DNA from 2 places in the Paenibacillus sp. LjRoot56 genome. Region 2 is predicted to be linked to the other one. Evidence: riboswitches for the same ligand, from Rfam matches in the RefSeq annotation. Region 2 holds a riboswitch; the other holds the start of a gene.
What was found. Region 2 has a riboswitch for ZMP and ZTP ahead of ACSQ8O_RS27340 (bifunctional 5,10-methylenetetrahydrofolate dehydrogenase/5,10-methenyltetrahydrofolate cyclohydrolase). Riboswitches for the same ligand answer to the same signal wherever they lie in the genome.
Positions count from the first base shown of each region.

Region 1: another riboswitch for ZMP and ZTP. It lies ahead of rpiB (ribose 5-phosphate isomerase B); the one in region 2 lies ahead of ACSQ8O_RS27340 (bifunctional 5,10-methylenetetrahydrofolate dehydrogenase/5,10-methenyltetrahydrofolate cyclohydrolase).

Region 1 covers NZ_CAXURV020000001.1:243,213-249,374, reverse strand. The annotation lists gene prmC (peptide chain release factor N(5)-glutamine methyltransferase) at 1-235, shown strand, start outside; gene spoIIR (stage II sporulation protein R) at 390-1,157, shown strand; gene ACSQ8O_RS01100 (L-threonylcarbamoyladenylate synthase) at 1,185-2,264, shown strand; gene ACSQ8O_RS01095 (manganese efflux pump MntP) at 2,330-2,890, shown strand; gene ACSQ8O_RS01090 (low molecular weight protein arginine phosphatase) at 2,946-3,518, shown strand; ZMP/ZTP riboswitch at 3,628-3,708, shown strand; gene rpiB (ribose 5-phosphate isomerase B) at 3,813-4,271, shown strand; gene ACSQ8O_RS01080 (TIGR01440 family protein) at 4,287-4,898, shown strand; gene glyA (serine hydroxymethyltransferase) at 4,935-6,162, shown strand, end outside.
Region 2 covers NZ_CAXURV020000004.1:365,652-371,813, reverse strand. The annotation lists gene ACSQ8O_RS27365 (adenylosuccinate synthase) at 14-1,294, shown strand; gene ACSQ8O_RS27360 (hypothetical protein) at 1,402-1,854, shown strand; gene ACSQ8O_RS27355 (hypothetical protein) at 1,977-2,393, shown strand; gene ACSQ8O_RS27350 (RidA family protein) at 2,433-2,891, shown strand; gene ACSQ8O_RS27345 (hypothetical protein) at 3,078-4,712, shown strand; ZMP/ZTP riboswitch at 4,769-4,846, shown strand; gene ACSQ8O_RS27340 (bifunctional 5,10-methylenetetrahydrofolate dehydrogenase/5,10-methenyltetrahydrofolate cyclohydrolase) at 4,903-5,745, shown strand; gene ACSQ8O_RS27335 (DUF6886 family protein) at 5,770-6,162, shown strand, end outside.

The DNA of each region.
Region 1 (6,162 bases), on a different contig from region 2:
GCCGCACACTGCTCTATTCGGCGGTGTCGAGGGACTCGACCTATACCGCCGGATGGTCTCTCAGCTGCATCGGCTGCCACGAATCCCGACCGTGGTCGGGTTCGAGGTGGGCATCGGGCAGGCGGAGGCGGTTGCGGCGTTGCTGCGCGCCGCCGCGGATTGGAGGGAGATCCGCTTCGTGCAGGATCTCCAAGGGATCGATCGCCACGTGATCGCGATTCGTGCTTCCGAGTAGCCGATCCTCCGAGATCGGCTACCTCACTTCCTCTCTCTATTCGGAGGACCAACTCTATCATTTTGCAAAAAATAATAGATTCATAGGTTTAGCCCCACCCACTATTGTCCATACTGGCTAGTAGATGACGGGAAAGGGAAAGGGGCTACTCTCCATGGTTAAGAGAACGGAGCGCCACTCAGTTAAGAGCTTATCATTCATTGTTTTTGCACTTATACTTATGATTATGTGTTGGGAATCCAATCGTACGAATGCGGCGGTTATTTCGCCTACGATACCAGAAGAATCGATTCGTTTGCGTATTCTAGCAAACTCGGATTCTGCGCAGGACCAAGCCTTGAAACGCGAGATTCGCGATGCGATTATTGCCCGTATGGCGGATTGGGTTGTTGGACCACATTCCTTGGACGAGGCTAGAGCGGTCGTGAATGCGCATTTGCCTGAATTCGATCAACTCGTTGGCGAGATGATTGCCTCCCGCGGCTACAACTACCCGCATACAGTGGAGCTAGGTGTTGTCCCTTTTCCAACCAAAATGTACGGTAACGATGTCTACCCAGCTGGGGATTATGAAGCTTTACGTGTTGTGATTGGTTCTGGTGAAGGACAAAATTGGTGGTGCGTCTTATTTCCACCGTTATGCTTTGTAGATTCCGTATCGGGTGAAGCGGTTGCTTCGGCAGCAGTTGTAGTGGCCAAAACAACGGATGAGAACGGCAAGGAAAAGCAACCGGTTAAAGAAGATAAGGCTAAAACTAGCAAGGACAAAGCTGCTTCTACAGAGAAAGTTGCTAAGAAGGACGCTAAAGTTGAGGTAGTAGCAGCTTCAGTTTCAACTTCCACGACCGAAGAGCCAGCTCAACCGAAAGTGAAGTTCTTTATCTGGGAAATGTTTAAGGCGATCTTTTCCTGGTTTAGCTAATGTACATTTTATTTCATACAAGTAAGGATGAGAGTGATTGTGACAACCTATTGGAACGTGGATCAAGGCGAGCAGAGTGAGTTAGCCCAGGATATAGCAGAGGCAGCAAGTCTCTTGCGACAAGGGGATACAGTCGCTTTTCCGACTGAAACGGTTTACGGACTTGGTGCCGATGCGACGAATACCGAAGCGGTTCTGCAGATTTTTGCCGCAAAAGGGAGGCCCTCCGACAATCCTCTAATCGTACATATCGCTGATGCGACGCAGCTCTCAGGCCTTGTTCAGCCAGATAGTCTCACAGCTTATCATCGGGCGCTAATGAAGGCTTTCTGGCCTGGACCATTAACCATTGTGCTACCTGTACGTGCAGGTAGCCTTTCGCCGTTCGTTACGGCTGGACTGCAAACGGTCGGTATTCGTATCCCAGACCATCCGGTAGCCCTACAGTTGCTGCGGGAAGCGGGACTTCCGATCGCAGCGCCGAGCGCGAATAGCTCGGGTAGACCGAGCCCGACGTTGGCATCGCATGTGCGAGATGATTTGGATGGCAAGATTGGCGGGATTGTAGACGGTGGTGCAACGGGTGTCGGTGTAGAATCTACGGTTATTCAACTTGTAGACGGTGAGTTATACGTGTTGCGGCCAGGTGGAGTGACTTCGGAGCAGCTGCAGGCGGTTTTGCCAGATATGCGTATTCATGTAGCTGAACCGACAGAGGTTGAAGCTGCGGATACGCCTCGTGCGCCAGGTATGAAGTACACGCACTATGCGCCGAAAGGCTATATGCATATCGTTCAAGGGGACGACGAGCTAGAAGTCTCCGCATGGATTCAACGCGATATCGATGCCGCAAAGTCACGGGGAGAGTCAACGGGTATTCTCACTTTTGAAGAAAGAGTAGGCGGATACCGAGCGGATCTCGTTGTCGCATGCGGCTCCTTGTCACAGCCAGAAACAATAGCTCGAGATCTTTATGCCGCTCTGCGGACTTTTGATCACAAAGGCATTAGCTATATTGTTGCAGAAGGTGTTCCAGATGCAGGGATTGGCAGCGCCATTATGAATCGACTGCTCAAAGCAGCAGGCCACGAGCGGGTTCTCCTCTAAATTAGCATGATTCCCAGTTTGTCCGCATATCTTGAGAAAGAATCGTGGACAAGGGGGATCGTGCTATGCTCGCATCTGGGGTACAAGTTGGGCAACTCATGACAATTGGAATAATGGCGATTGCTTTGGGCCTAGATGCTTTTTCGTTAGGAATTGGCATAGGGATGAAGGGCATTCGTCTGTTGGATATTTTGAAAATCAGCATAATTATCGGTCTCTTTCACGTGCTCATGCCATTGATGGGGATGTTTATGGGGCAGTATGTCTCCCTCCTTCTGGGAAATGTCGCTACGGCGGCAGGGGGATGTTTACTTATTTTGCTTGGCGCACATATGGTATATAGCTCGATACGCGGGGAAGAGGCTTCGGCCTTCGATCATCGAACGTTATGGGGGCTTATTATATTTGCACTCAGTGTTAGTATAGATTCCTTCTCAGTGGGTGTTTCTCTTGGGATGTTTGCGACGGACATTGTGCTTACCGTACTGATCTTCGGTCTATTTGGCGGCTTACTCTCAATAGCGGGCTTGCTGCTAGGAAGACGAGTTAGCGGTTGGGTTGGGGAATATGGTGAGGCATTCGGTGGACTTATCCTATTAGGGTTTGGGATCAAGTTTTTACTATGATACAATACGTGTAAGTACGAACGGTGGTATAGCCGTTTATTCTAGGGAGGATTTCATGTTGCGAATTCTATTTGTCTGTACAGGAAATACGTGCCGCAGTCCGTTAGCTGAAGGTTTGCTGCGTATGAGGGTGCATCAAGAGGGGCTTGCGGCGGAGGTCCGTTCGGCAGGTGTATCTGCAATGACGGGTGGTCCGATATCGAGAAACAGCCAGTCACTTCTTCATGAAGCGGGTTTCAAGGAATCGATTAGTTCGCTAGCGATTAGTGCTGCGGATGTCGATTGGGCTGATCTGGTCTTGACGATGACGACGGGTCATAAACGTACCGTGATTGGACGCTTTCCTCATGCGGTCGAGAAGACGTATACGCTCAAAGAGTATGTAGAGGACGATGCTCGCATTCTCAATGCGATTGAGGAGCGAGAGCAGCTTGCGACAGAGCTTCAGCTCAAACAAGCGCTATCTCAGACGGTATCTGTGGAAGAAAGAAGCCGTATGTATGCGCTGGAAAACACAATTCCAGACTATGATATTTCAGATCCTTATGGTGGATCACTAGCCGATTATCGGTATACAGCCGAGGAAATTAGTCGGAGCCTAGATAAATTGGTAAAAAAAATACGCTAGTCTTCCGAGGTTAACTCGGACGTTTGCTTTTTCCATAAAGGCCCTCAGTGGGATAGGCCAATAGAGCTTTACACATTGCTGGGAATGCGATAAAATACAAATAACAAGCAAGACTCAATGTAACTGGCGACGAGTGGGAGTAACCACAATGGAGCATTGAGCTATACGGCCGGTCGCCTGGGCAAAAGAGCAACGCGCGTTTTTTAGCGTGTGCGCTCTTTTTTTCGTTTTTGGTGAGCTTTGGGATATAATAGGATGGTCGGATTCGAACAGTCAAAAAGGAGCGTTTTATTCATGAAAATTGCTTTAGGTGCAGATCATGCAGGCTATCGTTTGAAAGATGTTATCATTCCTTTTATTGAATCATTAGGTCATCAAGTGATCGATTTCGGATGCAGCTGCGGCGACTCCGTCGATTATCCGGATTATGCACTTCAAGTTTGCGAAAAAGTCGTTTCAGGCGAGGCAGATAAAGGGATTCTGCTTTGTGGAACTGGCATTGGGATGTCCATTGCTGCCAATAAAGTTCCGGGAATTCGCTGTGCACTTGTGCATGACCTCTTCTCCGCGAAAGCGACGCGCGAACATAATGATACGAACGTGCTAGCGATGGGTGAGCGAGTAGTTGGACCTGGCGTAGCGGAAGAAATCGTTAAAATCTGGTTAGAGACCGAGTTTTCTGAAGGTGTCCGCCATAAGAATCGCATCAACAAAGTGCAGAGCATCGAAGATCGTTTCACGGTACATCCCTAGAAATGAGGATGCATAATGAGTGATTCCGTATTTGACCCTATAGCAGCAGCGGAAGCTTTGGAAGCGAATCTGCGAGAGCTGGTTACAGTGGGCGGGCTTCGCCCTGGTAACATTCTTGTGATCGGTACGAGTACGAGTGAAATTCTCGGGCATCAGATTGGGACATCGAGTACGCTTAATGCAGCGAAGCCGATTTTTGAGACGGTTGCGCGCATTTGCGGCGAATTCGGGCTGCATGCAGCCTATCAGTGCTGCGAGCATTTGAATCGTGCGCTGATTGTGGAAGAAGAGTTGCTGGCGCTGGCTCCGCAGCTTGAACCGGTATCTGTGATTCCCGTGCCGAAGGCAGGGGGTTCGATGGCCTCTTATGCGTACAGACACTTCTTGAAGCCGGTTGTTGTCGAGACGATTCAAGCGCATGCAGGCATCGATATTGGCTCAACGCTTATTGGGATGCATCTGCGCAGAGTCGCTGTTCCCGTAAGGCCGCTGGTTCGCCATATTGGCCAGGCTTATGTCACTATGGCATTCACTAGGCCGAAGCTCATCGGTGGTACTAGAGCTGTATATTCCGCAGATCTGGCGGATCAACTTTATCAACAAGCTGCACCTGATGCAGATTGCTAATTTATTATTAACGATTATCCTTAGGAGGAATATGAGATGACAAACTTTTTGAGCAAGCAAGATCCGAAAATCGTAGAAGCAATGAACCTTGAGCTTGGCCGTCAACGCGACAAAATCGAGCTAATCGCTTCCGAGAACATCGTGAGCCAAGCCGTTCTTGAAGCTATGGGTACTGTACTTACGAACAAATACGCAGAAGGCTACCCAGGCAAAAGATACTATGGTGGCTGTGAGTACGTAGACATCGTGGAAGATATCGCTCGTGACCGCGCGAAAGAGCTTTTCGGTGCTGAGCACGCGAACGTTCAACCGCATTCCGGTGCACAAGCGAACATGGCTGTTTACTTGGCAGCTCTAAACCCTGGTGACACGGTTCTTGGTATGAACCTTGCGCATGGTGGTCACTTAACACACGGTAGCCCAGTAAATGCTTCCGGTATCCTTTACAACTTCGTAGCTTATGGCGTAAGCGAAAAAGATTTCCGCATCGACTATGATGATGTTCGTAAAGCAGCTTTCAAACATAAGCCTCGCATGCTCGTAGCTGGTGCAAGTGCATACCCGCGTACGATTGATTTCGAAGCATTGGCTTCGATCGCTAACGATGTAGGCGCATTGTTCTTCGTTGATATGGCGCATATCGCTGGTCTAGTTGCAGCTGGCTTGCACCCGAACCCAGTACCACACGCACATTTCGTTACAACAACAACACACAAAACGCTTCGCGGTCCTCGCGGCGGTATGATCCTTACGAAGAAAGCTTGGGCTGCAGCAATCGATAAAGCGGTATTCCCTGGTTCCCAAGGTGGACCTTTGATGCATACAATTGCAGCGAAAGCTGTTTCCTTCGGTGAGGCTCTTCAACCGGATTTCAAAGTGTACGGTCAAAACGTAATCAACAACGCACAAGCTTTGGCAACCGCTCTTACAGCTGAAGGTATCAACCTTGTTTCCGGCGGTACGGACAATCACTTGATGTTGGTTGACTTGCGTAACCTTAACATCTCCGGTAAAGACGCAGAGCACGTTTTGGATGAGATCGGTATTACAGCGAACAAAAACGCAATTCCTTTCGACCCAACTAGCCCGTTCGTAACAAGCGGTATCCGTTTGGGTACACCGGCTGTTACTTCCCGTGGTATGGACGAAGAGGCAATGAAAACCATTGCGAAGGTTATCGGTCTTACTTTGAAAAATCCGAAAGACGAAGCTACGCTTGAGAAAGCTCGTGGTATGGTGTCTGATCTAACGGCACAATTCCCGC
Region 2 (6,162 bases):
GGAGGCGTTCGATGTGACTGTAACTGCGATAGTTGGGGCGAATTGGGGAGACGAAGGTAAAGGGAAGATGACGGATGTCCTAGCGGGGCAATCATCTTATGTTGTTCGATACCAAGGAGGGAGCAATGCAGGTCATACGATCATTAATGATTACGGTAAATTTGCGTTGCGCATGCTGCCTTCCGGTGTGTTTTATTCCCATGTGACGAATGTGATAGGGCCGGGTACGGCACTTGACATCGATATCGTGCTTAGTGAACTAGAAGAACTTGCAGCAAGAGGTGTACCTAAGCCGAAGTTGTTCATCTCGGAGCGGGCACAAGTCGTTTTGTCTGTCCATCGACTTTTCGACGAACTCGAAGAAGAGCGTCTGGGTGCACGCAGCTATGGATCAACGAAGCGTGGGATTGCACCTTTTTACGCGGATAAATACGCGAAGCTCGGGATTCAGGTTGCTGATTTATTTAATAAAAGTCGGTTGAAGGAACGACTCGAGCATTTGCTCACAGCGAAAAATGTATTACTCCAACATTTATATGGTCATGCAGCCATCCAAAAGGATGAACTGTTGAACCAGCTGTTGAGCCAGGCTGAGCGAATAGCTCCCTATGTGTGTGACACAACCACACTGCTTCAAAATGCCGATGCAAGGGGAGAGCTCATAGTGGTGGAAGGACAGCTCGGTGCTCTACGTGACCCGGACCATGGGATTTATCCGTATTCAACATCGTCTTCAACCCTTGCTGGTTTTGCACCAGTAGGAGCTGGGCTGCCAGCTAGATCTATCTCACAGGTCATCGCGATTGTCAAAGCTTATTCGAGCTGCGTTGGAGCAGGCCCCTTCGTCTCTGAACTTGCGGGCAGCGAAGCAGAGGAGTTACGTCGTCGCGGAGGCGATGCCGGTGAATATGGCGTAAACACGAAGCGTCCTAGACGCATGGGGTGGTTCGATGTAGTTGCAACCAAGTATGGCTGCATGATCCAGGGAGCGACAAGTGTCGTTTTAACAAATCTGGATGTGTTAGGCTACTTGGATGAAATTCCAGTCTGTGTCGGCTATGAATTGGCGGATGGTACAATTGTTGATCACTTTCCAGTCAATGCGTTGATGGATTCGGCTAAGCCTGTATTGTCGCGATTACCAGGTTGGAAATGTGATATCTCACAGGTTAAGCGCATGGAAGACCTTCCTGATGAGGCTAAGGCCTACATTCATTTCGTTGAATCTGCAATCAGCGTGAAAATTTCAACGGTTTCTGTTGGACCTAGACGCGAACAAGTGATTCAACGATAGCTTCAGCAAGAATTATTTTAGCCGCCGCGAGGTGGCTTTTTTAAAGATCATCATAGGATGTAAAAGAATGGGAAAAATAACCCCCAAACAAGTTTCGGAGGGGTCTTATGAAGAAGATGATGGTGGTTGTGTTGATGGTTGGGAGTGTCTTGGTACAACCTGTTCAAAGCGATGCTGAAGTACCTATGCCATGTAGTGCCATTCTTGAATCTGTCGTTGCGGATCAAGCAAATGCCAAAGGGGCAGCACTTGTTTACAAAGTGAAGCTAACACCAAGCTTTCCACGAACAAGTATTAGCATCCATGCGAATCATTTACCAGTGCCATCTGCAGCGGGAGATTATGATGGGTATGAAGGCTTTGCTTTTATTCCAAATGAGATCAGCTGGCGTTTCAAACTATTCCCAACTCCGGAAGAAGGCGGTCCGACTTGGGCTGGGAGGATTGACGATATTACGGCTGAATTAACGAATAGTACGATGGAAGTTCGTTTATCGAATAGCAAAACTGGGAAGTTAGGGCCTGTCATTTTAAGGAATACGATGAATGCTTGTAAATAATGGGAGGCTAATTGCAACTTATTAGTATTGCCATCGTCTATTGAAGTGAGATGTTAAAAACTGGGTTATATGCCTAGCGTGTTGTATGTAAACAACAAAAATTCAGTAGACGAGGCGATGCTATGAGATGGTTGATAACGCTAATCTTACTTAGTTGTGTTAGTTGTATGACGGGTTGCTCTGCATATGCTGTACATCATGATCTGACCAACGAAGTGAGTATCCAGCAACAGGATGACTTAAAGCCGATTGTTAACAAACTGCTTGGTACTGATTTAGAAAAAGACATGGCTTCTTCGGTCTTTGTTAGCAAAAGAATATTAGATTATACAATTCATGATGACATTCAGATTTTAAAAAATGAGGAAGATACCTACTTTATTGTTACCTATGATGTATTACCGGCTTCCCTAGAATTCATTATTGCTGGCGGCGGTGAAAGAACCGAAGATGGTTGGATCAAAAATTGTCGGCGCTATGTTACGCTTCAACTAGTCAACGGTGAGTATCGAATAAAAAGTATGAGTTCTGGGCCGTGAAGAGGTAAGAAGAATAGATTCATTTAGGGGGATTTTACTATGCCGGAACATACCATTGCTCAACGATTAGAAGCACTAGGAATAACACTGCCTACGGCAAGTGAACCCGCAGCGAAATATGTGAATTATGTGAAAGTGAACGGTTTACTGTATGTATCTGGCAAGGGCCCATCTGGCAGTCCTAAAGGGAAATTGGGGAATGAATACACAACACAAGAAGGTTATCAATTTGCTAGATTAACTGGTATCGAGATTCTTGCTGTTCTGCAAGCTGCACTAGGTTCTCTGGAGCATGTTAAACAAGTCGTCAAACTGCAAGGATTCGTAAATGCTGTTCCTGAATTTGAAGAACATCATTTGGTGCTAAATGGCTGTTCGGATCTGATGCTGGATGTGTTCGGCGAAAAGGGGAAGTCTGCTCGATCCGTCTTCGGCGCTGTTTCACTTAGAGATAATCTGCCGATTATTGTGGATTCTATTTTTGAAATAGCGGATTGAGAATTCGTGTTTCGTTACAATTAATGAGCGGGCGGTCCTTGATGAATCATTGATCGTACCGCTCTAATTTTTTTAGTGAAGCATAATGGAATCAATGATATCATTGGCATGTGCATTTATTGAACGTTGGCAAATTAAATGTGCATCATTATTTATTTTTCAAATAAGGTTTGGAGGAAATAAGAAGTGAAGAAAGCAAGATGGAAGCTACTTACCTATGTCCCTTTTCTAGCAATCATGGTCATCATCGGAATCATTCAGTCTTTCATGTTAGCTAATGAAAATGTGAAGCCATATCCGGAACCATTCGGCCGCGCAACGGAATTACAACAGTTGGCAACCTATGGTGAACCTGTACAAATGATTGGTGATGGTAGTTTCACCTATCTAGCCGGGAAAACTCTACAATTCGTCACGATTGATGAAGAGGGACGTCATCATACGGAGAGTCGTCCTTTACCAGATGTTGGCGTTGTCCGAGCCTACAAGATGATAGATAAGGATCATATTATATGGATCGGGGACGGCAATAAACTGTACGCGAGTGAATGGAAGAGTGGTTCATGGAGTTCGAAGAACGCACTCATGGAGAACGAGATAATTCGTGTGCAAACTGTAGTTGGCCCCAAGGGGAATAGCGTTATGCTAGCGTACAATGATTCATCGCTTTATGTCAGCGAATTTCATCCGAATGCCAAGCTTACCTGGACTACACTTGATATAGCGAATGTGAAGCAAATTCATGGTGCATGGGATACCTTTGGGAGCAGCCTATCTCTTGTTTACGCCGTCAGTAAAGACGGCAGTGAATCCTTTCACTACGCGAAGCTTGCAGAGGCATCATGGAAGCCACTTGTGCAGATCAAGCTGAAGGACGTAGATTATGCAACGAGCAGCTTAGATGATATGGCGCTAGGCGTAGATGGTTCTACATTTATTACTGCGTATACAACGAGCTCACGCAAGTCAGGTAAGAGCACCTTACATATGCTCACTTTCCCAGAGAATCAACCCAATAGGATACAAGATGAGGTTATTAACCTACCGGTCACTAAGGGGAACGATTCCGATACCATTTTGCATCCGACATTTACGCAGTCAACTTCTGGTGAAGTAACGCTTGTCGCATCGTCAGTTTATGAGAAAAATAGGCGTCAAACGAGTCAAGAGGTGTACAAGATTGGCTTTAAGGATGGCAAAATGTTGAATGCTTCGCGGATCAGCCAATTCGGTGGTTTTGCCGTATATCCGATTTTTGCTTGGAACAAAGGGAGTTCACTAGCCATATGGCTGGACGCCGTTAACGCTGATACGTATCGCGTGTATTACACCACAGATCAGCTTCCTTATGCAGATCGAATGAACAGCATTCATGCAGAGGACTATCAGCAAGCTGCTGGGAATTTGCCGTTGTTTTGGGGGATTGGCGTACTCACGGCACTAATTAGCTTAAAATGGATCCTATTGCCTGGCCTTTATTTAATCGTGATCAGTGTTTTTTGGCAATATCACTATGACGAGCATGCGAAGCGGCACTTTGGCATATCTATGGCGATGTACCTCGTGGTAAAGGCGTTATTTATTGGCGATTACCGTAAACCTATTGCGCTGCAGGTGATGCCGGATTTCTTGCAATCGGTTTGGGTTAGCTTGATTTTACTACTTCTGTTTGCTGCTATTTCGTATGGGTTAACCCGCTTATGGAGAAAAGGTTTGTCCGAACGGAATGTTGGACTTGAGATGTTTTACTTCGTCGTTCTTGATGTTTTCATGACGAATATGTGGTATTCGTTCTTTATGTCACCTGCAACCTTGTCCTGATGTTCGTGCAAAGTAATTGAAAATATTGGCATTCATTGCTATTATAGAGGTACTAATAAACGATGTGTGACTGGCGGAACATGGGGAACCATGAGGGAGCATATCGATAACGGCCGTACGCCTGGGCAAGAGGTAAGGGGAAATCCCCTTACCTCTTTATGTTTGAACCTAACTTGAGAGGAATGATAAGATGACCGCGGAAACCGTAATCTTGGATGGTAATCGAGTGGCAACAGACATGAAAGAGGCGCTGAAAGGTAGAATAAATCAATTAGCCGGGAAGGGAATCATTCCTTGCTTAGCTACGATTCTGGTCGGTGGTGATCCTTCGTCAGCTACTTATGTGAGAATGAAAGGAAATGCATGTAAACGACTTGGTATCAAGTCGATTCGTATTGAACTTCCCGAGCATACCTCGACATCAGATTTGATTGCTGAAATTCAGAAACTGAATGTTGACCCTAGCGTCCATGGGATTTTGTTACAACACCCGGTTCCTCATCATATTGATGAAAGGGCTGCATTCGAAGCGATTGGTATCGAGAAAGATGTAGATGGCGTAACGACGCTTGGATTTGCTCAAAATGCTTTCGGCTTCGCCGATTTCCCTTCTTGTACGCCGGCGGCGATACTTGCAATATTGGATTATTATCACATTGCATTGGAAGGCAAGCACGCTGTTGTCATAGGGCGAAGCCCCATTCTCGGTAAACCAGTTTCCATGATGTTACTCAATCGGAATGCGACAATAACGACATGCCATTCAAAGACTGCGAACTTAGAGGAGATGGTACGGTTAGCTGATATTGTGGTAGCGGCAGTTGGGAAACCGAAATTTGTGCAAGGGGATTGGATTAAACAAGGGGCCGTCGTGTTGGATGCAGGGTATAACGAAGGCAACATTGGGGATGTTGATTATGAGGCCTGTAAGGATCGAGCATCAGCAATTACGCCTGTTCCTGCTGGAGTTGGGCCTGTCACAATCGCTACCTTGTTGAAACACACCGTCGATGCGGCAGAAAAGTTAGCTTAGCCCAGGATGAAAAGGGGGAGCAAGATGAAATTGTTTCACGTAAGTGAAGAAAAGGATATTTCTATTTTCAACCCTAGACTTCCTTCAAGAAAAGATCTGGACCCAACCAAAGGATTAGTATGGGCGATTAATGAGAAATGTTTCCCCAATTTTCTAACGCCTAGGAACTGTCCTAGAGTTACTTTTCATACCAATGAGGCTACCACGGAGGAAGATAAAAAGAACTATTTATCTTCCAATGCCATAAATCACGTCGTAGCGATTGAGCATAAATGGTTTGAAATGATGAAGAATACAACGTTGTATATCTATGAGTTTGATACGTCAGATTTTTATTTACAGGATCTTGGAGCAGGATATTATGTAAGCGAGAAATCACAGGTTCCCATCCGACGATTCGAAATTCAAAATCTCTTT